DNA from 3 places in the Bradyrhizobium sp. UFLA05-125 genome. Region 1 is predicted to be linked to each of the others. Evidence: predicted binding sites of a transcription regulator. Region 1 holds the regulator's gene; each other region holds the start of a gene.
What was found. Region 1 encodes LexA, which represses DNA repair genes until DNA is damaged. Its sites were predicted from a motif close to TGTTCNNNNTGTGTTCNG; they were not measured.
Positions count from the first base shown of each region.

Region 2: the regulator LexA is predicted to act here: its motif matches at 2,031-2,048, upstream of SO156_RS14775 (single-stranded DNA-binding protein).
Region 3: the regulator LexA is predicted to act here: its motif matches at 3,392-3,409, upstream of SO156_RS13950 (helicase-related protein).

Region 1 covers NZ_JBANBJ010000013.1:135,431-142,976, reverse strand. Annotated here, with positions in the region: gene SO156_RS15415 (glutamine--tRNA ligase/YqeY domain fusion protein) at 1-28, shown strand, start outside; gene SO156_RS15410 (YybH family protein) at 47-433, shown strand; gene SO156_RS15405 (DUF2171 domain-containing protein) at 522-755, shown strand; gene SO156_RS15400 (ComEC/Rec2 family competence protein) at 849-3,128, shown strand; gene SO156_RS15395 (hypothetical protein) at 3,137-3,574, opposite strand; gene SO156_RS15390 (hypothetical protein) at 3,789-3,995, opposite strand; gene lexA (transcriptional repressor LexA) at 4,164-4,862, opposite strand; gene SO156_RS15380 (molybdopterin molybdotransferase MoeA) at 5,038-6,249, opposite strand; gene SO156_RS15375 (hypothetical protein) at 6,476-6,652, shown strand; gene SO156_RS15370 (hypothetical protein) at 6,754-6,957, opposite strand; gene SO156_RS15365 (HAD-IA family hydrolase) at 7,127-7,546, opposite strand, start outside.
Region 2 covers NZ_JBANBJ010000013.1:10,061-17,606, forward strand. Annotated here, with positions in the region: gene gyrA (DNA gyrase subunit A) at 1-564, opposite strand, end outside; gene SO156_RS14770 (DUF2306 domain-containing protein) at 733-1,131, opposite strand; gene SO156_RS14775 (single-stranded DNA-binding protein) at 1,383-1,874, opposite strand; gene SO156_RS14780 (outer membrane protein) at 2,321-3,091, shown strand; gene SO156_RS14785 (outer membrane protein) at 3,335-3,997, shown strand; gene uvrA (excinuclease ABC subunit UvrA) at 4,251-7,229, shown strand; gene SO156_RS14795 (2-hydroxychromene-2-carboxylate isomerase) at 7,307-7,546, shown strand, end outside.
Region 3 covers NZ_JBANBJ010000011.1:141,347-148,892, reverse strand. Annotated here, with positions in the region: gene SO156_RS13965 (UvrD-helicase domain-containing protein) at 1-1,034, shown strand, start outside; gene rpmB (50S ribosomal protein L28) at 1,151-1,459, opposite strand; gene SO156_RS13955 (DUF3108 domain-containing protein) at 2,014-2,814, shown strand; gene SO156_RS13950 (helicase-related protein) at 3,686-7,081, shown strand; partial or broken gene SO156_RS13945 (RNA-binding S4 domain-containing protein) at 7,154-7,420, shown strand.

The sequences.
Region 1 (7,546 bases):
GTTTGCGAAGGAAGTCGCCAAAGGCTGAAAAGGGCTGAGCTGCCGCATGCCAGATGACGCCGACGCCATCGTTTCCGCCATCATCGCGAAATGGTCCGCCGGCTTCGCAAGGCTGGATGCGCCGGCACTGTCGTCGCTGTATTCGAGGAACGCGTTCTTCTTTGGCTCCAACCCAAAGTTCTATCGGGGCAGGGATGGTGTTGCCGATTATTTCAACGGCTTGCCGCGCTGGCATTCGCCAAATGCGACCTTTTCCGAAGTGCGGGCGGCGCAGGTCGGGCCGGACCTGATCAACATGGCCGCGATTGTCTCCTTTGACCTTGCCGGGGAACGCCCGGAGCTTTCGGTCAAGATGAGCTGGGTCATCATTCGTGAGGACGGTGACTGGAAAATCGTCAATCACCACGCCTCGTCGCGCGCGCCGCTGATCTGACAAGCGTGCCGTGCACGGCATCGTCATTTCGACGAGAGAAACGAACCTGCCTCTTCCGGCGTTGTGTGGGTCCAACGAGGATCCCACCATGCAAGAGATCGCAGAGCACATGGAAGTGATCGGCGCCGACGGCGTTCATATCGGTACCGTCGACCGCGTCGAGGGCAACCGCATCAAGCTGACCAGGAAGGACAGCGGAGAGGGCAGCCACAAGGGCCATCATCATTTCATCGACAAGGGCCTCGTTGCCGATATCGAGGGCAACAAGGTCCGGCTCTCGGCCAAGGCGGCGGTGGCGGTGACGATGGAAGAGGAAAAGTAGCGGCCCCTCGGCCGGTTCCCTTTCTGTTCCGCTATTCGCATCCCCACACCTTCCGGTAGCCTCCGCACCCGTCGCGTATTGTAAGGTGCAGGAATGGCGGAGCCTCCCCGGCCACACCGCTCGCAAGGGATCGCCGGGACATGGCCAACGGGCCGTGCCTTTCCGGCCGGCGGACTTGTGCCAGCAGGCTTTGGCGCGTGGTCGTCACTGGCCGAGACGTTGCGCGGATGGGCGAGCGCGGAAGCTGGCGCCGGTCGGCTGCTGCCGTGGGTGCCCGTGGCCTTCGGGAGCGGGATTGCACTCTATTTTGCTGCCGACCACGAACCTGTGCTCTTGGTCGCCGCGATCACGGCGCTGGTGCTCATGGCAGGTAGCCTGCTGTTGCGGCGGAGCCGGTTGTTCGCGCCCGCCATCATGATCGCCGCGATCGCCGCAGGCTTTGCGACGGCGACCTGGAAGACGGCGCGCATCGCGCACACAGTGCTGGCCAAGCCGCTCTATTCGGTGGCGCTGTCCGGCTTCGTCGAGACGCGCGATATTCGCGAGCGGACCGACCGCTTCGTGCTGCGGGTGACTACGATGGAGGCGCCGCGCGGCGACATCCAGCTCGAGCGCGTGCGGCTGTCTGTGCGCAAGGGCACAGCGCCGGAGGTCGGCAGCTTCGTGCAACTCAAGGCGCGGCTGATGCCGCCGCTCGCGCCGCTGCGTCCCGGCAGCTATGATTTCGCTCGCGACATGTTTTTTCAGGGCATCGGCGCGTCCGGCTTTGCGATGGGGGCGATCACGGTTGCCGCGGCACCGGAGACCGGAGGCTTGCGGCTGCGCTATGCCGCGATCATGCAGGGCCTGCGCGATGCAATCGACGCGCGTATCCGCGCCACGCTCGACGGCGACAATCGTGCGATCGCCACCGCGCTCCTTACCGGGCGGCGCGATGCGATCACCGAGCCCGTCAACGACGCGATGTTCATCTCCGGCCTCGGGCACGTGCTGTCGATCTCCGGCTACCACATGGCGGTCGTCGCCGGCGTGGTGTTTTTTGCGGTACGCGCGCTGCTGGCGTTGATCCCGGGATTTGCGGCGGGCCATCCGATCAAGAAATGGTCCGCGGCGGCAGCACTTGTGGCCGCTGCGTTTTACCTGCTGCTGTCCGGCGCCGAGGTCGCAACACAGCGCTCTTTCTTCATGACAGCGGTAGTGCTGATCGCGGTGATAGTCGATCGCCGCGCCATCACCTTCCGCACGCTGGCGGTTGCCGCGATGATCGTGCTCGCTGTTGCGCCGGAGGCCCTGGTGCACCCGAGCTTCCAGATGTCGTTCGCGGCAACGCTTGGTCTTGTCGCGCTGGTGCAGATCGGCATGCCGAAGCTGTTGGCCTCGCCCGACGACTCCGCCACCGCGCGCATCGCGCTCTGGGGGGGCCGCGAACTCGTCATGCTGCTGATGGCCTCGCTGATCGCGGGGCTCGCAACGACCCCCTATGCCGCCTTCCATTTCCACCGCGTCACGCCCTACGGCGTGCTCGCCAATCTCGCGGCGATGCCGGTGGTCTCGGCGCTGGTGATGCCCGCCGGACTTTTGGGGCTGATCGCAGCGCCGTTCGGGCTCGACGGCGTGTTCTGGTGGTTGATGGGGATCGGCATCGACTGGATGGTCGTCGTGACGCGCTGGGTCGCGGCGTTGCCGGGCGCGGTCGGACGCATCACCGCCTTCGGCGCCGGTCCGCTGATTGCCGCCAGCATCGGCCTCGTCGTGATGGGCCTGTTGCGGACGCCGCTGCGCTGGACGGGTGTCGTCGTGTTGGCGCTCGCGATCGGCTGGGCGCTGCATATGCGCCAGCCCGACATCCTGATCGCAGGCGACGGCCACAGCGTCGCGGTGCGCGGCAGGGACGGCCAACTGCACCTGATCCGAACCGGCAAGGACAATTTTCTCCTCAAGGAGTGGCTTGCGGCCGATGCCGATCCGCGCAGTGCGACGGATCCGTCGCTCGCCGACGGCGTCTCATGCGACGAGGCCGGCTGCGTGACACCGCTCGCCGATGGTCGCCTGGTCGCGCTCTCGCTGCGTGTCGATGCGCTGGCGGATGATTGCAGCCGCGCCGCGCTGGTGGTGACGGCGAAGCCGGCAGCAACCGATTGCACGGCGATGGTCGTGGATCGCGAGCGTCTGAAGACGCAAGGAGCGCTCGCGCTATCGCGCGAGGGCGACGGTTTCACGCTGCGAACGGTAAAAATAAGGGGCGCAAACCGCCCCTGGTCGCCGGCCGGGGCCGGCGATAGTGATTTCGAGCTCAGCCTCGCACCGCGGCCGGCTACTCCACGCAGCAAGGATGCTACGCCGTCGGAGGCCGACCTGCAGGCCGAGAATTGAAAGACGCGTCAGCCGATCGGCAGGCGTGTCGTAGGCGTCGTGGTGGTGTGCTGCTCGACGGCGGGCTGCTCAGTCTTCTCGCCGAGCGGCTGCGTTACCGGCAATTGCAGAACCGTGGCACGCTGTCCCTCGACGAGCTGCGTCACCAGTACGTAGTTGCCGTCGGGGAATTCGATCGCATCATGATGACGATCGGGAATGTGCGGATCGACCTTACCGAACTTGCCGACGCGGGAATTGACGGTGCGCGTCCAGATCCAGCGATTGTCGTAGCGGACGTTGTCGGCGAAGGCGAGCTCGGTGCCGGGCAGGAGGCAGACGGCAACCGAGAGATCACGCTCCGACGCAAATCCACGCGTCGAGGTGCCGCGGAAGGTTGTCGTGACGATCGTCTCGCCGACTTGAGCGGGGCGGGTCGCAACGGCATGTAGGCTGTAGTCACACATCGGAGTGCTCCTCATGCGAGATAGCAGGTCCGCGCCCCCCCGGAGGCGCAGGCCTCTATCAGAGTTGGAAGCCTTGGAGTGTATCGCTTTTGTGGGCAAATCTGCGGCCCGTCTGCGCGTCGCCCGATCACATTATCTTTCCCGGCACACCAGGAACAAAGCCTCGCGCCGCCAGTCTATCTTGGTTCACGCCATTCACTTACGCGAGCTTCCATCAGCGGCCGGCAGGAGCGGAGTACCCCGAATAGGGCCATCTCACCTGCGCCGCAGGTGCGATCGCATTGTTGGACTTGCGGAATGGCGCGCTGGTTGCCGCGTGCTCTGCCTTGCGGGCGCCATGCTGGTGTTGCGCTGCATCGCTCGCGGATGCCGATTCCGCGATCAAGGCTGCCGAGATTGCGCTCAAAATCATCTGCCGCATGGGTTTTGTCCTCTGCATCGTGCACAGCGCATTCGCGCCTGCCATGCTCGAGGATTAGCTTCGCGCAGGTGTGGGGATAATCACAATGGAAGCGAAAACACCATTTTGCCGGAGCGGACAATCCGTCCGCCCGCATCGTTGCGCAATAACCGGCAATCTGGCGGGCAATCAGTACTTCCGGTACAGCCCGATCAGCTTGCCCTGAATCTTCACCCGGTTCGGCGGCAGGATGCGCACCTCATAGGCGGTGTTGGCGGGCTCCAACGCGATTGACGCGCCGCGACGGCGGAAGCGCTTGAGCGTCGCTTCCTCATCGTCGATCAGCGCCACCACGATGTCGCCGGTGTCGGCGGTCTCGTTGCGCTGGATCAGCGCCATGTCGCCATCCAGGATGCCGGCGTCGACCATCGAATCGCCGCGCACTTCGAGCGCGTAGTGCTCGCCCGAGCCGAGCATGTCCGGAGGCACGCTGATGGTGTGGCTGCGGGTCTGCAATGCCTCGATCGGCGTGCCGGCTGCGATCCGTCCCATCACGGGCACGGCGACGGGGCGATCGCCGTCGTCGACGGGAGCGCTTACGCCCCGCACCTTGCCGAGATTGCCTTCGATGACGCTCGGCGTGAAGCCGCGGCGGCCGGCGCCCGCGGCCTGAAGCTCGGGCAGCTTGATGACCTCAATGGCGCGCGCGCGGTTGGGCAGGCGACGGATGAAGCCGCGCTCTTCCAGCGCAGTGATCAGCCGGTGGATGCCCGACTTCGAGCGAAGATCGAGCGCGTCCTTCATCTCATCGAAGGAGGGCGGCACGCCGCTTTCCTTGAGGCGCTCACTGATGAACCGCAGAAGCTCGTATTGTTTGCGCGTTAACATCTCGACCAAATCCCCCGGTTGATGTCGTTCGATTCCGAGACGCCAGATTCAGCAGAAGCCGCTAGATGCTCGAAACAAATCATGAACGGACACTATATGTTCGATATGTGTTCCGCAACCACTTAATTTTGGGTGAACGCAGCGAAGTTCGCGCTACACGTGAATCAGATCGCCCTCACAAGGGCAGCCGCAACACCTCGCAAGGCGTGCCTGCTTCAGCCTTCGGCGCGAACGGCGCGCGCACGAGAAGTGCCTGTGCCATAGCGAGATTCGCAAGCAGTGAGGAGTCCTGGTGGTTGACGGGAACGGCCACGAGCGTGCCGTCCTCGCGCTCCTCGAGCCGGGCGCGCAGATAATCCTCACGGACGTCGTTGGGCCCGACGTCGCGCCCGAGCACGGCGCGCTCGCGGCGGTGATGAACGCGAGAGCGGCCAGCAAGCGCGCGAATCAACGGCACCATGAACAGGAAGCCGCAGACATAGGACGAGACCGGATTGCCGGGCAGGCCGATCACCCGCATCGCGCCGAGACGGCCGTGCATCATCGGCTTGCCCGGCCGCATCGCGATCTTCCAGAACGCCATCTCGAAACCTTCGGCCTGAAGCGCCGGCCTCACCAGGTCGTGGTCGCCGACTGAGGCCCCGCCGGTCGTGATCAGGATGTCGGCGCCGCTCTCGCGGGCGCGGCGGATGCCGGCGCTGGTCGCCGCAACGGTATCGGCGGCAATGCCGAGATCGACCGTTTCGGCGCCCTCGGCCCGCGCCAGCGCGTGCAGGGCATAGCCGTTGGAAAAGACGATCTGGCCCGCGCCCGGCGTTGAGCCCGGCATCACGAGTTCGTCGCCGGTCGCGAGAATCGCGATCCTGGGCCGGCGACGGACGGCTAGCTGCGGATGGTTCATGCCGGCGGCGAGTGATAGGTCGCGTTCGGTGAGCCTTGCTCCTTCTCGCAGGAGCACGTCGCCTTCGCGGAAATCGACGCCGGCGGGACGGATGTGCCTTCCAACGATCGCGGCCTCCTTGACCGTGACGCGCCTGCCGTCAGCGACTGTGTCCTCCTGGATTACCACCGCGTCCGCGCCATCGGGCACTACGCCGCCCGTGAAGATCCGTACTGCCTGACCCGCACCGACCGTTCCCGCAAACGGTCGTCCTGCTGCGACCTCGCCGATCACGGTGAGCTCTGTGCCCACCTCTGCCGCATCGGCAGCGCGCACCGCATAGCCATCCATCGCCGACATCGCCTGCGGCGGCTGCGTGCGCCGCGCCGCGACGTCGCGCGCCAGCACGCGATGGTAGGCCGCATCGAGCGCAACCATCTCGTCGGCGACAGGCTCGACGCCCGCGAGCACCGCATCGAGCGCGTCGGAAACCGGCATCAGGGCCACGGGCTGAACTCCTGCTGGGCAAATCGTAAGGACAGGTCGCGTTGCGTTCTAGCCGAGTGCGGGCGTCGAGGCAAAAGGCGCGAACGCGAAGGTGGAGATGAAATGTCTTTCCAGCAGCAGGACGGCAGGATGCCCTTTGGGACAATATCGCCTCGTTCCGCTTCCGGCTCAGAATTGCTGCGCGCCCGCACGCAAGGCGCGTCGGGAGACGTCCGGGAGAACCCTGATGGCAGAGACTTCAAAGCTGTCGGTTGAGAAAGCGCTCGAGAAGCTGCGCGGCGATGAGCCGCCGAAGTCGCGGAGCGCAAAGCTCGATGAGGAGATCGAAGCGCTCAAGGAGAAGACCAGCCGCATGCGCGCGCAACGGCAGCGTCTCGATCGGCCCAAATCCAAGCGCAGTTGAGTGCGCTTACCTTGGCCGCCGCGCGATCGTCTCAATGACGAGGAAGACCGGGATAATGGTGGCCAAACATACCACGGCGACGACCAGGCTCACGGCTAGCATCAGGTGGCTCCCGTTTCATTGTCCGGATCGACGTCGGGCGCCTTCAGGCTGTGATCCATTTCGGGCAGGGGGTCGCCCTGCGATTTCAGATCCGCCGCCTTGCTGACCAGCTTTGCGGACAGCTGCGAATTCGACGTTGATTTGGCGAACTTGAGAAGAATCGAGGCTTGCTTGTTGAAATATGCCTTGCCCAACACGATCACGCGTCCGTTGTAGAAAATCCCAACGGGCATATGACTCCCGACGCGGTGATCCGTTCCGGGAACTCTGTGCAAAAATACACAGAATAAGTTGGTTCCACATTTTGCTAAAAAAGTTCCCGGAAGAAGCTGGAACCAAAGACTGAGCTACCGCAACAATGCGGCCGCGCTCTCAGATACCGAGGGCCTTCAGCGTCTCGCCGACATCGCGAGGCGACGTCACGTGAACCGCCGTCAGACCGCGGGCCCGCGCGCCTTCGACGTTTTCCGCGAGATCGTCGAAGAACACGATTCGCTGCGCCGGCACGCCGATCGCGGCGACGACATGGTCGAAGGCTTCCGCATCGGGTTTGCGCAGGCCGATGCTGGAGGACAGGTACATCTCGCGGAAATGGCCGAGCACGTCAGCATACTCCTTCGAGAAATATTCCACATGCGGCCGGTTGGTGTTGGAGAAGGCGTAGAGCGGCACGTGCTGTGCGGCGCGCGGCAACAGGTTTGAGATGTCGGGCATCTCGCCCGCGAAGATCGCATTCCACCCCTCCAGGAACTGCGCGTCGGAAATCTCGATCCCGAGCGAGCGCCGCAGCGA
Region 2 (7,546 bases), 130 kb from region 1:
GCCGACGGCGATGCCGCCGGCGCCGTTGACCAGCAGGTTCGGGAACCGCGCCGGCAGGACCACCGGCTCCTTGGTCGAGCCGTCATAATTGTCCTGGAAGTCGACCGTCTCGCTCTCGATGTCCTCGAGCAGTTTGAGCGCGATCTTGGTCAGGCGCGACTCGGTGTAGCGCATCGCCGCCGGCGGATCGCCGTCGACCGAGCCGAAATTGCCCTGCCCGTCCACGAGCAGTTCGCGCATCGAGAAGGGCTGCGCCATGCGCACCAGCGCGTCATAGATCGCCTGGTCGCCATGCGGGTGGTATTGGCCCATGACGTCGCCGACGATGCCGGCGGACTTCTTGTGCTTCTTGTCGGGTGTATAGCCCTCCTCGTTCATCGAGAAGAGGATGCGCCGGTGCACCGGCTTCAAGCCATCGCGCGCATCGGGGAGCGCGCGCGCCACGATCACGCTCATGGCGTAATCGAGGTACGACTTCTTCATCTCGTCGAGGATCGAGATCGGGCGAATATCCGAAGGATGCTCCGGCTTGTCGCCGGGCGTGTCGTTGTCGTCGTCAGCCAAGGGGGAATCCGGTGAATTTCTGTCCGGGAATCATATAGCGCATCGAGGGTCTGATAACCACCCTCGCGCACTCCCGGGAGGCGCTTTTTCCGCTTATTTTTCCAACGACTTACGGCTTCCGCGAAGTATCGCCGGGAGCACCCGGAAAGGGCCCTATGGAACCCTGTTTTACGAGCCGAAAATCACGTGATGCATGATGCGTCCCGGCAGCAGCGTGAACAGCCCCGCGACCACCAGCGCGCCGATGAACATGAAGATCATGATGCGCCGGTGATCGGCGACACGATGGGTATGCGCCCGCCATACCGCGAGCGGCAGCATCACGAGCGTGAAGATCGACAGCAGATGAATCGGACTGAACGGCCCTACCAGCCGGATCTGGTGGATCCAGAACGATGACGCTGCCACGATAGCCATCAGCGCCACCCAGATCCAGCCGACGGTCCGGTGCGGCAGCGTGCCCTTGGGAGCCGCGAACTGGACGACGCCGAGCACGAAGGCGGTCATCGCCGCAAAGGCGTGGAGCGGAATGGCTGGAGCGGCGTCAAGCAGCGGGGCGAGGGTCATGACTGAGGCGTCCTGGCGATGGCGCCTGGGAGGCCGGCGCAAGCAATGTAAATAGCATTAACATCAAGTGAATACCATTCACATCGCGCGAACACCAGATCCTCAGGCACAACATCAATCCGGCCAGTAAACACCAGCCTGATCAGCCAATTGGTAAGAGATGATGACCCTTTGTGCGAAGGCGCCGAACCAGTCCCTTAGAACGGCAAGTCCCCTTAGAACGGTAAGTCCCCTTAAAACGGCAAGTCCGCTCAGAACGGGATGTCGTCGTCCATGTCGCTGTTGCGGCCACCGCCGGCGGCGACCGCGCGGCGCGGCGCGCTGCTCACGGGGCCAGAGGAGCCGAAGTCGCCGCCCGGCTCCTCGCCGAAGCTGCCGCCTCCCCCGCCACCACGGCCGTCGAGCATCGTGAGGTTGGAGTTGAAGCCCTGGAGCACAACCTCGGTCGAGTATTTTTCGGCGCCGCTCTGGTCGGTCCATTTGCGGGTCTGCAGCGCGCCTTCGACGTAAACTTTGGCGCCCTTCTTCAGGTACTGCTCCGCGACCTTCGCGAGCCCCTCGTTGAAGATCACGACGCGGTGCCACTCGGTCTTTTCCTTGCGCTCGCCGGTTGCCTTGTCGCGCCAGGTCTCCGACGTCGCGACGCTCAGATTGGCGATCGCCCGCCCGTCCTGGGTGCGGCGGATTTCCGGATCCTTGCCGAGGTTGCCGACCAGAATGACCTTGTTGATGCTTCCCGCCATCGCCGCTCTCCACTCCAAACTGCGAAATTGTTCGAAAAAGCCGGAGCCGTGCCAAAACCGCTCGCTGCCGCTTGCTGAGGGACCCTATACGCTCGCGCGCATCGTCGAGCCCGCGATCCCGCAGGTTATCCCCACATATAGCACCGGCTTCGCCAATGTTCCAGCTTTGTTCTTGCGCAAGCGGTGACGGAATACGGCGGCAACATCAGGTTGCACGCCTTGCAAATTATCGGAACCGCATGGAACTTTTTTGGGTTCCCGCGCACAGGAATACGACTTAACATTCATTAACTTAGGAACCGCTCACTTCACGCGCGACTGTTGCTTTTTGGAGACGGACTCTACCCCCAAATCAGACTAGGCTCGCCGCAACATCAATTCATTGGGCGTCGCGCCTGATTGACCGCTTCGGGAACGAAGGAAGCGGCACAGCCGGAGAGACAGAAATGAAGAAGATTGTGGTGGGGGTTGTTGGTGCGGTTGCGCTGAGCCTGTCGGCTCCGGCGAGCGCAGCGGATCTCGCGGCACGCCCATACGTGAAGGCTCCGCCCCCGGCGATCGCCGCAATTTACGACTGGAGCGGCTTCTACATCGGCATCAACGGCGGCGGCGGTTCGTCCCACAAATGCTGGGACTTCGTCGACAGCACCGGCTTCGTGACTGGCGTTCCCGGCAGTCTCGTGGGTGAAGGCTGCCACAATGCAACCGGCGGCACGGTCGGTGGTCAGATCGGCTACCGCTGGCAGACCGGCCAGTGGGTGTTCGGCTTCGAAGGCCAGGGCAACTGGGCCGACTTCCGGGGCGATAACACCAGCTCCGTCTTCCCGACCGACCGCAACCGTTCGCGCATCGACGCATTCGGCCTGATCACCGGCCAAATCGGCTACGCCTGGAACAACGTGCTGTTCTACGTGAAGGGCGGCGGTGCAGTTGTCGGCGACAAGTATGACGTCTTCGACATACCGAGCGGCGCGCAGCTGGCCTCGGCCAACGAGACCCGTTGGGGTGGCACGGTGGGCGCCGGCCTGGAATTTGGCTTTGCGCCGAACTGGTCGGTTGGTGTCGAATACGACCACATCTTCCTGGGCCACCGCACCATTGGCTTCACGGCGCCCGGCGGCGTGTCATTCGGCAGCGACCGAATCGACCAGGACGTCGATATGGGCCTCGTCCGCCTGAACTACCGTTGGGGTGGCCCGCTGATCGCGAAGTACTGATCTTCGCCAAACCTCTTCCTGTCGAAAAGGCCGGCCTTGCGCCGGCCTTTTTTGCTGCGCGGGGTACAACTGTCGCGCGAATAGGTCAGTTATACTAACCTGTTTTGGGCCTAGTGTGGCATCCCGGACACACAATTCGCAGCTTCACTGGTGTAAGCACGACATCAGCTGGACCTGAGCGTCCGCTGCCCTTCCGCGCACGGAAGGCAAAAACAGAAACTGGGACTGGGGATTAAGTTGAAAATGAAGAAGGTTTTGTTGGCTTCGGCCAGCTTGTTCGCACTCAGCGCGTTCGCTCCGGCCGTGGCAGCCGATCTGGCGGCCCGCCCCTACACCAAGGCCCCGGTAGCCGCAGCGTCGGTCTATAACTGGACCGGCTTTTACCTCGGTGGCTTCGGCGGCTACGCTTCGGAAAACACCTCCACCGACCCGAAGATGAAGGGCGGATTCGCCGGCGGCACGGTCGGCTACAACTGGCAGGCCGGCAACATCGTGTACGGTCTCGAAGCCGATGGCGGCTGGGCTGACGTCAACGCGTCGATCACTGCGGCCGGCGTTACCGCCACCAGCCGCATCAACGCGCTCGGCACCGTGCGCGGCCGCGTCGGCTTCGCCGTCGACCAGGTGCTGTTCTACGGCACCGGCGGCTATGCCTGGATCGACAACAAGCTCAGCATGACCGCGCTCGGAGTCACGGCGTCGGAAAGCCACTTCCACTCCGGCTGGACCGTTGGTGCGGGTATCGAGGCGTTCTTTGCCCCGAACTGGTCGGTCAAGGGCGAATATCTGTTCCGCAGCCTTGGCAGCGAGGACTACTTCGGCCTGCCCTCGGGCACGATCGAACTGCACAGCGTGCAGGTCGGCGTGAACTATCACTTCGGCGGCCCGATCGTCGCGAAGTACTGATCTTCGAGATTGCTTCTCGACGGAAAGGCCGGCCTCGCGCCGGCCTTTTTGCTGCCCGTATCGGCGGCGCTACTGCCAGGTGCCGCCACCGCGCCAACAATCCGTTGACGATTCGCAACTCGCACTGGAAATCCGTTCTCGTTCTTCCTACGTTCGCAGCCTACCCAACGGCGTCCATCCCCGGTTCCGGGCGAGGCGCGCCTGAACGCCGGCGCGACCGCGCGGCGTGGGAATTTCCTTGGGGACCACTGGGATGGACGAAGTGATCAAGGCGAAGCGCCAACAACAGAACGCGGGCTCGAGCCTGCGCGCAATTACGATCCGTGGCGCGCGCGAGCACAACCTCAAGAACATCGACGTCGAGATTCCCCGCGACAAGCTCGTGGTGTTCACCGGGTTGTCCGGCTCCGGAAAGTCCTCGCTCGCCTTCGACACCATCTACGCCGAAGGCCAGCGCCGCTACGTCGAGTCGCTCTCGGCCTATGCCCGCCAGTTCCTCGAGATGATGCAGAAGCCGGACGTCGACCAGATCGACGGCCTGTCGCCCGCCATCTCGATCGAGCAGAAGACCACCTCGAAGAACCCGCGCTCCACCGTTGGCACCGTCACCGAGATCTACGACTACATGCGCCTGTTGTGGGCGCGCGTCGGCGTGCCCTATTCGCCCGCAACCGGCCTGCCGATCGAGAGCCAGACCGTCTCGCAGATGGTCGACCGGGTGCTGGCGCTGCCCGAAGGCACCCGCCTCTATCTGCTCGCGCCGGTCGTGCGCGGCCGCAAGGGCGAGTACAGGAAGGAGCTTGCCGAATGGCTCAAGAAGGGCTTTCAGCGCGTCAAGATCGACGGCACCTTCTACGAGCTTGCGGAGGCCCCTAACCTCGACAAGAAATTTCCGCACGACATCGACGTCGTCGTCGACCGCATCGTGGTGCGCGCCGATATCGGTCAGCGCCTCGCTGAGAGCTTTGAGACAGCGCTGAAGCTCGCCGAGGGCCTTGCCGTCGTCGAGTTCGCAGATGGCCCGGCCGCAGCCGCTCCGGCCGAAGAGAAAAAGAAGACCGCCAAGATCCACGACAAGAGCGGCCCCGAGCGCATTCTATTCTCGGAAAAATTCGCCTGCCCGGTCTCCGGCTTCACCATCCCCGAGATCGAGCCGCGGCTGTTCTCGTTCAACAACCCCTATGGCGCGTGTCCCGCCTGCGGCGGTCTCGGCGTCGAGCAGCATGTCGACGAGGATCTCGTCATCCCCGATAAGGAGATGACCCTGCGCAAGGGCGCGATCGCGCCGTGGGCCAAATCGTCGTCACCCTATTACGTGCAGACGCTGACCGCGCTCGGCAAGCACTACAAATTCACGCTCGACACCAAGTGGAAGGATCTGGCGAAGAAGACGAAAGACGCGATTCTCTACGGCTCCGGCGAGGACGAGATCAAGTTCTCCTACGAGGACGGCGTCCGCTCCTACGACACCAAGAAGCCGTTCGAGGGCGTCATCACCAACATCAACCGCCGCTATCGCGAGACCGAGAGCGAGTGGGCGCGCGAGGAGCTGGCGAAGTACTTTCACGACGTCCCCTGCGAGGCCTGCAAGGGCTTTCGGCTGAAGCCGGAGGCGCTGAGCGTGAAGGTCGGCGGCAAGCATATCGGCGAGATCTCCGAGCTCTCGGTGAGGCGCGCCGGCGAGTGGTTCGAGGGCGTGCCGGAAGCGCTGAACAAGCAGCAGAACGAGATCGCGGGACGGATTCTCAAGGAGATCCGCGAGCGCCTCACCTTCCTGCTCGACGTCGGCCTCAATTATCTCACGCTGTCGCGCTCATCAGGCACGCTGTCCGGCGGCGAGAGCCAGCGCATCCGCCTGGCCTCGCAGATCGGTTCAGGCCTGACGGGCGTGCTCTACGTGCTGGACGAGCCCTCGATCGGCCTGCACCAGCGCGACAATGCGCGCCTGCTCGATACGCTGAAGCGCCTGCGCGACCTCGGCAATACCGTGGTCGTGGTCGAGCATGACGAGGACGCCATTCGCCTCGCCGACTACGTGCTCGACATCGGCCCCGGCGCCGGCATGCATGGCGGCAACATCGTCGCCGAAGGCACGCCCGCCGAGATCATGCGCAACCCGAAATCGCTCACCGGCAAATACCTCACCGGGGAGCTCGAGGTCGAGGTACCGGAGCGGCGTCCGCCGAACCATCGCCGCACCATCAAGGTGGTGAACGCGCGCGGCAACAATTTGAAGAACGTCACGGCGGAGATTCCGCTCGGCCTGTTCACCTGCGTCACCGGCGTCTCCGGCGGCGGCAAGTCGACCCTCTTGATCGATACGCTCTACCGCGCCATCGCCCGCAAGCTGAACGGCGCCAGCGAAGGCGCAGCTCCCCACGACCGCATCGAAGGCCTCGAGCACATCGACAAGATCATCGACATCGACCAGTCGCCGATTGGCCGCACCCCGCGCTCGAATCCCGCGACCTACACCGGCGCCTTCACGCCGATCCGCGAATGGTTTGCGGGCTTGCCCGAGGCGAAGGCACGCGGCTACGAGCCCGGCCGCTTCTCCTTCAACGTCAAGGGCGGCCGCTGCGAGGCCTGCCAGGGCGACGGCGTCATCAAGATCGAGATGCACTTCCTGCCCGACGTCTACGTCACCTGCGACGTCTGCAAGGGAAAACGTTACAACCGCGAGACGCTGGAGGTGTTGTTCAAGGGCAAGAGCATCGCCGACGTGCTCGACATGACCGTCGAGGAAGCCGCCGATTTCTTCAAGGCCGTGCCGCGCGTCCGTGAGACTTTCAACACCCTGCACCGCGTGGGCCTCGACTACATCCATGTCGGCCAGCAGGCGACCACGCTGTCCGGCGGTGAAGCCCAGCGCGTCAAGCTGGCAAAAGAGTTGTCAAAGCGCGCGACGGGACGCACGCTCTACATTCTGGACGAGCCCACGACGGGCCTGCACTTCCATGACGTGAAGAAGCTTCTGGAGGTGCTGCACGAGCTGGTCGCACAGGGCAATACGGTCGTCGTCATCGAGCACAATCTCGAAGTCATCAAAACCGCAGACTGGGTCATCGACCTCGGCCCCGAAGGCGGCGACGGCGGCGGCGAAATCGTCGCCTGGGGCCCGCCGGAGGACATCGTCAAGGCACCAAGGAGTTACACCGGCAAGTTTCTGGAGCCGGTGCTAAAGAAGGCAGGCAAGCCGAAGCGGAGGAGCACGAGCGAGGCGGCGGAGTAGACGCCAACCGTGAGCATTCGGCAACAGACGCTACAGCACCGGCGTATTCCTCCGATACCTTTGCCAGAGTCATTTTGATGTCCGCAATCATAACCGCCTACTACGATTTCAGGTCGCCATACGCTTACTTCGCTAACTATCGAATCTGTGCGGGATCGTTTGCGCTCCCGCCTGGCTTCACATGGCGCTGGCGGCCCGTCTCGATTGATGTGTTGCTGAATTTGCAAGCCGGTCGAGAAGCCTGGGCACAGTACGTCGATCCATTGTCGGGACCGAAACGTGCGCATCTCATTGCCGATGTCCGCCGCAATGCGGCG
Region 3 (7,546 bases), on a different contig from region 1:
TTGTTGAAGCAGGGTCCGAGCTGTCGCTCATCGGCGATTGCAATCAAGGCATCTATGAATTTTCAGGAGCAACAGGCGAGTTTCTGAAAAACTACGCGGCGCAGGCCGGGGTAATCGCGCGTGATCTAGCTACGAACTATCGCTCGGTTCCTGCCATTGTTGCCGTCGCTAACAGGATTGCTAATCGAAATGACAGCGCTGCTCGTGAAGCTCCAGCAGAGCTGAACGGCGCTTTCTTTCTTCCGTACAAATTGGCCGAGAAGAGTAAAACGATCGATGCGTTCATGACCATGCTTCATGATGCTGAAATCGACCGCAACGATGCGGCGATCGTCTGTCGCTCGACCCAATGGACGAATGCATGGAGTGGCGGAGAAAAGCAGCAGGGGCTAGGAATCGTCCGTAGCTTTGTGAATGCTACTGTTAGCCGGGATAAACTTCATAAGCATACGGATGCTTTCAGGCACGGATGTACTGGTCTGGTTGGTTTGCTTGCCGATAAGCATGGCGATCTGTTGGATGTTCTAAATCGGAAGGCAGACTTAGACTCGCGAAACTTGAGGCGAGCGATCTGGTCGTTCATTCGCGACTCGTCCACAGGACTCCCAAGCGGGAGCCTGCGCGCAGCGACTCAATGGCATCCGCAACTTGTCACTCGCACAAAAGCGCTATTAGACCGGCTAAGTAGTGAGTTTGCGCTGACTCCGGCTGAAAACATCGGAAATAAGCTCGCTAAGAAGGAGTTGTTGGACGAGCCAATCGTTCAACCTCATGATTTAGCTAGTGTCGGTGCAGCGCCGCTTCGCACATCCACTGTCCATCAGGTAAAAGGCGAGAGCATCGGGGCTGTCATGTATGTCGCTGACAAATCTCAGGTGCGCTCACTCATAGGTGGAACAGCCAGCGAGGTTGGGCGCATCGGGTATGTTGCTGTAACCCGTGCGCGCAATTTGTTCGTACTGGCGATCCCGGAAAGTTCTCTTGCCGAACTTGAAGCTGAGTTAATCGAACTTGGCTTCAAGAAGCCAGGATGATGACCGCCCAAGCAAAAACGGCCGGGTCTTTCGACCCGGCCGTCACTCAAACTCAACGCTCTAAAGCTACGCCACGCGACGCTTACGCGTGCCCCCGGCCCAGCTCGTAAGAATTCTTAGCTCGCCTTCTTCTCGGGCACAGCGCCGCCGACCTTCTTCTGGATCTGGCGCTTCAATTCCAGCGCGCGCGGCGAGAGCGCGTCAGCGTTGGCCTTGATGAGGTAGGCATCGAGGCCGCCATTGTGGTCGACGCTCTTCAGCGCATTGGTGGAGACGCGCAGGCGCACGTTGCGCTCGAGGGCTTCGCTGATGAAGGTCACGTTGACGAGGTTCGGCAGGAAGCGGCGCTTGGTCTTGATGTTGGAGTGGCTGACCTTGTGGCCGGTGAGGGGGCCCTTGGCCGTCAGTTCGCAGCGGCGAGACATGTCAAAAATCCTTATCCTTTCCCCCAGCGATTTGCGGCGGCCATTCGGGGCGCCACGGGGGTTGCAAATTCTCTGTCCTTGCAGGGAGCGGGCGGACGTATAGGGGGGAAGGGGCGGGTAGTCAAGGATTTGGCGCGCTTTCAGCCCACCCACCGGTGCCATCGCCCGGCTTGACCGGGCGATCCAGTACGCCGAGGCGCCTGTGATTGAACCGAGGGGCCGCGGCGTACTGGATGCCCCGGTCGAGCCGGGGCATGACAGCGGAGCGGGACGGGGGAACGGCGGAACAAGGGGCAGGAGAGGTTTCCGAGTACGCACTGCCCACTCACGAAAACGGCAATGATTGAAATGCCTTACCATCACATAAAGGGCGTAATCGGGGCGGAAAGAGAGGCCGGTTCCAGGCGGCCGGGCGCTGATTGCCCGACCCCGACATTGTTTGCCGCCGGTTTTGGCTTAAGTACAGGGCTAGCGGTATCATCGGATTGCAGCTGAACGTGATCATGCCTCTGTCTTTCTCGCCCCGGCCGCGTGCCCGCGGCTGGCTGGCGCTGATGGCCCTTTGCGGCCTCGGCTGGGATGTGGCGCCGGCGGCAGCGCAAGGGCGGCTCGATGCGCAGTATGAGGCGACGCTGTCAGGCATTCCGGTCGGCCGCGGCGCCTGGACCATCGACATCCAGGAAGACGTATTTTCGGCTGCCGCGTCCGGCGGCACCATCGGCCTCCTGAAATCCTTCACCGGCGGGTCCGGCACTGGCGCCAGCCAGGGGCGCGTCGTCAATGGCGCGCTGGTTGCGACCGGCTACCAGGCCTCCACCACCACCTCGAAGAAGACCGAGGACATCCACATCGTCCTCGACAAGGGCAATGTGAAAGAGTTCGGCATCGCGCCGGAGCCGCCGGTCGACCCTGATCGCATCGTCGTCACCGAGGCGCATCGCCGCGGCGTCTGGGATCCGATGACGGCTTCGCTCTTGCGCGTGCCCGGCGCCGGCGAGCCAGTGTCGCCGGAGGCCTGCCACACCGGCGCCCCCGTGTTCGACGGCCGCATGCGCTACGACCTGAGGCTCGATTTCAAGCGCATGGAGAGCGTGAAGGCGGAGAAGGGCTATCGCGGCCCGGTCGTGGTCTGCGCGCTCTATTTCGTGCCCGTCGCCGGCTACATCCCCGATCGTCCGGTCATCAAATACCTCGCCGCCCAGCGCAACATCGAGATTGCGTTTGCGCCGGTGGCCGGCACCCGCATCCTGGTGCCGTTCTGGGTGAAGATCCCGACCCCCTTGGGCCCGGCCATGCTGGAAGCCACCAGCTTCATCACCGTCCCCCAGCCGCCCAAGGTCGCGAAGACGCAATAGGGCGGGCCGTCGTCCCGTAGCCCGGATGAAGCGAAGCGAAATCCGGGGTCGTGCCGCCCCGAGGGTCCCCCGTATTCCGCTCCGCTCCATACGGGCTACGCGTTGACGATGGTGGACCCACTACAAATGGTGGAAAGCGCGGCCCCGCTTGTCTATCCCTACTGTGCATGGGGTTGTTTTCGCCGAAATGAGCGAGGCGTGTGTGACGCCGCTTTCACCCTCCCCTGGAGGGGTCCGAGACGAGCGTAGCTCGCTCGTGGGTCGATCGCGCGTCGCGCGAGCGGGGTGGGGTGAAAGTCTCTCCACCTCAACAGTGCCTGCGTGGAGAGATCACCCCACCCCGGCGCTTCGCGCCGACCCTGCCCCTCCAGGGGAGGGTTGGGCCACATGAATCCATTTGACTCTCAGTCGATTCTGATTCGACTCCCTCCCGTCCCCAACATTAAGGAACTCGCCCCGAAAACGCCGCTTGTGCCGACGGCCAAAACTCCATCTAGTGCACCCGAAATCGACTTGGCACGAGATGCTGCGTGAACGAATCCGGAAGCAAAGGGGAGTCAGCGATTCGGCCGCGATTCGTTCCGGAGTCGTTCCGAAGCTTAAGCGTGGGCGAGAAAGCGTTGCAAAATGAGACAGTTGCGGGGGAGGCGGGGAGTCTCTCCACTCACTCCGTCGTCATCGCCCGGCTTGACCGGGCGATCCAGTACTCCGAGACGCCTGTGATTGAACCGAGAAGCCGCGGCGTACTGGATGCCCCGGTCAAGCCGGGGCATGACAGCGGAGCAAGCGATGACAACGGTATGTGTGGCGCGCACTTCGCCACCAATCGCCACTGACAAACCGCCCAATCACGACTAGCTAATCCCCCAGAATGGCCTTTCCTCCCTCCTCCTTCGCTTCCGAGCGCGCGCCTGGCGCGGGCGTCACTGCGGTGCTCGGGCCGACCAATACCGGCAAGACCCATCTCGCCATCGAGCGGATGCTCGCGCATTCCTCCGGCATGATCGGGCTGCCGCTGCGGCTGCTCGCGCGCGAGGTCTATAACAAGATCGCCGATCGCGCCGGCGTAGAGAGCGTCGCGCTCGTCACCGGCGAGGAAAAGATCAAGCCGAGGAATCCGCGCTACTGGGTCTCGACCGTCGAGGCCATGCCGCGCGATCTCGATGTGTCCTTCCTTGCGGTGGACGAAGTGCAGATCGCCGCCGATCTCGAGCGCGGCCACGTCTTCACCGATCGCATCCTCAACCGTCGCGGCCGCGACGAGACGCTGCTGCTGGGTGCAGCCACCATGCGCCCGATCATCGAGCGCCTCTTGCCCGGCGCCTCCATGATCACGCGTCCCAGGCTTTCCAGCCTTGAATTTGCCGGCGATCGCAAGATCACGCGCCAGCCGCGGCGCACCGCGATCGTCGCGTTCTCGGCCGACGAAGTCTACGCGATCGCCGAGCTGATCCGCCGCCAGCATGGCGGCGCTGCCGTGGTGCTCGGCTCGCTCTCGCCGCGCACGCGCAATGCGCAAGTGGCGATGTTCCAGAACGGCGACGTCGATTACCTCGTTGCCACCGACGCGATCGGCATGGGCCTCAATCTCGACGTCGACCACGTCGCGTTTGCTTCCGACCGCAAGTTCGACGGCTATCAGTTCCGCCGCCTGACGCCGGCCGAGTTCGCGCAGATCGCGGGCCGCGCGGGCCGTGCCACGCGCAACGGTACATTCGGAACAACGGGCCGCTGCGCGCCGTTCGAGCCCGAGCTCGTCAACGCGCTCCAGAACCACACCTTCGATGCGGTGAAGGTGCTGCAATGGCGCAACTCGAAGCTCGATTTCTCCTCGCTCGGCGCGCTGCAGGTCTCGCTCAATCTGGCCCCCGGCCATGAGGCACTGACGCGCGCGCCGATTGCCGAGGACATGCGCGTGCTCGATCACGCCGCCCGCGACGGCGAGGTCCGCGACAAGGCGCACGGCAAGGCGGCGGTGGAACGGCTGTGGGAGGCCTGCCAGGTCCCCGATTACCGAAAACTCTCGCCGGCGGCCCATGCCGAGCTCGTCACCACGCTCTACGGCTTCCTGATCGACAAGGGCTGCATCCCCGATTCCTGGTTCGCCGCCCAGGTCGACCAGTCCGACCGCATCGACGGCGACATCGACACGCTGTCGGGCCGGATCGCGCAGATCCGCACCTGGACCTTCGTCGCCAACCGCCCGGACTGGCTGAAAGACCCCGAACGCTGGCAGGGGGTGACGCGGGAGGTCGAAAATAAATTGTCAGATGCGCTCCATGAACGGCTTACAGAGCGTTTCGTTGATCGTCGTACCAGTGTATTGATGCGCCGCCTGCGGGAGAACACGAGCTTGAATACTGAAATCGGCAAGACCGGCGAAGTCATCGTCGAAGGCCACGTCATCGGCCGCCTCGATGGGTTCACCTTTGCACCGGATGCTGCGGAAGCAGGATCTGATGCGAAAGCCTTGCAGGCTGCGGCGCAGGCGGTGCTCGCCGGCGAGATCAATGCACGTGCCGAGAAGCTCTCCGCTGCGCCCGACGAGCAATTCGTGCTGACCTCGGAAGGCACCATCCGCTGGACCGGCGATGCGGTCGCGCGCCTCGTCGCCGCAGAGGAAGCGCTGCATCCGCGATTGCGCATCATTTCCGATGAGCGTCTCACCGGGCCCCCGCGAGAAAAAGTGCAGGCGCGGCTCGAGCTTTGGCTCAAGACGCATATCGAAAAGCTGCTCGGGCCGATGTTCGAGCTGTCGAAGGCCGAGGACGTCACCGGCATCGCCCGCGGCATCGCCTATCAGCTCGTCGAGGCGCTCGGCGTTCTGGAGCGGCCGAAGATCGCCAATGAGCTGAAGGATCTCGACCAGCCCTCGCGCGCGACGCTGCGCAAATACGGCGTGCGGTTCGGCGCCTATCACCTCTATTTCCCGCAGCTCTTGAAGCCCGCCGGGCGTGCGCTCGCCGCGCTGCTCTGGGCGCTCAAGCACGACAATGTCGATCTGTCGGCGCTGTCGGGCGCACAGCATCTGGCAAGCTCGGGCCGCACCTCGTTCCCCACCGACAAAGCGTTGCCGCGCGATGCCTATCGCGTGCTCGGCTACAAGCAGTGCGGCGAACGCGCGGTGCGCGTCGATATCCTGGAGCGCCTTGCCGATCTGATCCGCCCGGCGCTGGCCTGGCGCGAGACTTCGCCCGGCGAAAAGCCCGCCGGCGCGTTCGACGGCCGCAGCTTCGTCGTGACGCAGGCGATGACCTCGCTCACGGGCTCGGCTGGCGAGGATTTCGCCTCCGTGCTGCGCGCGCTTGGCTATCGCATGGAGAAGCGCCCGCCGCTGCCGCCGAAGCCGGCTGTTGCCGAGACGGTCGTGCCTGAGGCAGCGCCTGTCGAAGGCAGCGCCGAAACGTCGAGCGAGGCTGCAGCGGAAGCCGTTGCCGAACTGTCGGCGGATGACGCGGTGCCTGCCATTGAGGCAGCGGCCGAGCCGGTTACCGTCGAGGACGCTCCGGGCATGGAGCAGCATGACGAAGAGCCTCATGCCGAGCCCACGCTCGACGCTACGCCCGATGCGCCGGTAACGCCGGAGGATGCGCCCGGCATCGCGCCGCCGGCTGATGAAGCTGCAACCGTCGAAGCCGCCACCGAGGCTGCGCCGGCCGATGTTGCCGCCGCCGTGGAAGCCGCCGCATCTTCCGATGCTGCCGCGCCTGCGGAAGCTGCGGCAGAAGCCGCCCCCGCCGAGCCGCAGCTCGTCGAGGTCTGGCGTCCCGGCGGCCGCCACGAGGACCGCAAGCCGCGCCACGAGCGGCACCGCCCGCGCCATCACCACCAGCCGCGTCCGCAGGAAGGCGCCCAGGCAGCCCCCGCAGAGGGCGAAGCCGCAGCCACTGATGCCGCGAAGCCTGGCGAGCGCCATCGTCACGGTGGCGGTCGCAAGGAGTTTCGCAAGGGACGCGAAGAGGGCCAGGGTGGCGGCCAAAGCGGCGAGCGTCGTGAGCCGCGTGATGACAAGGGCCGCCGCTTCGAGGGCCAGGAACGTAAGGACCGCGACAAGGATCGCGATCGGGGCAAGGGCAAGTTCGGCGAGCGCGACGGCGGCCGTGGCCGCGACAAGGGCCGCGATCGTCGCGACCGCGAATCCGGTCCGTCGCATCGCCCCTATGCCTCCAGCGCTTCCCCGCGCGAACGCGATCGGCCCATCGATCCGAACTCGCCCTTCGCAAAGCTCGCCGCGCTGAAAGAGCAGCTCGCCGGCCGCAAGGAGTAGCGCAGCGTTTTCGAGCGAAGTGCGGAGCGGTTCGCGTGAAGAAAACGCGTCAAAAGGAATAGCGCCACGACCGAGCGCCAGCGACTCGACAAATGGCTGTGGCACGCGCGCGTGGTGAAGGCGCGCACTTCTGCGGCCGAGCTCGTCGAAAGCGGCCATGTCCGCGTCAACGGCATGCGCGAGACCTCGCCCGGACACGCGATCAAGATCGGCGACGTCCTGACCATCGCGCTCGATCGCACCGTGCGGGTCATGAAGGTGATCGCGTTCAACGAGCGGCGCGGCGATGCAAACTCCGCGCGTGTGCTGTATGAGGAGTTGAACGAGCGCAAAGCGTAATTAATTGCGTCTCACGTTCACTTCTTGGCCGAAGACTTGCGAAAACCGGTCATGATCGGCCGTTCCCGACCTTGCGGCGTGGGTGTTTACGCGCTACGCAAGCCGCGAATTTGAGAGAGCTTTTCG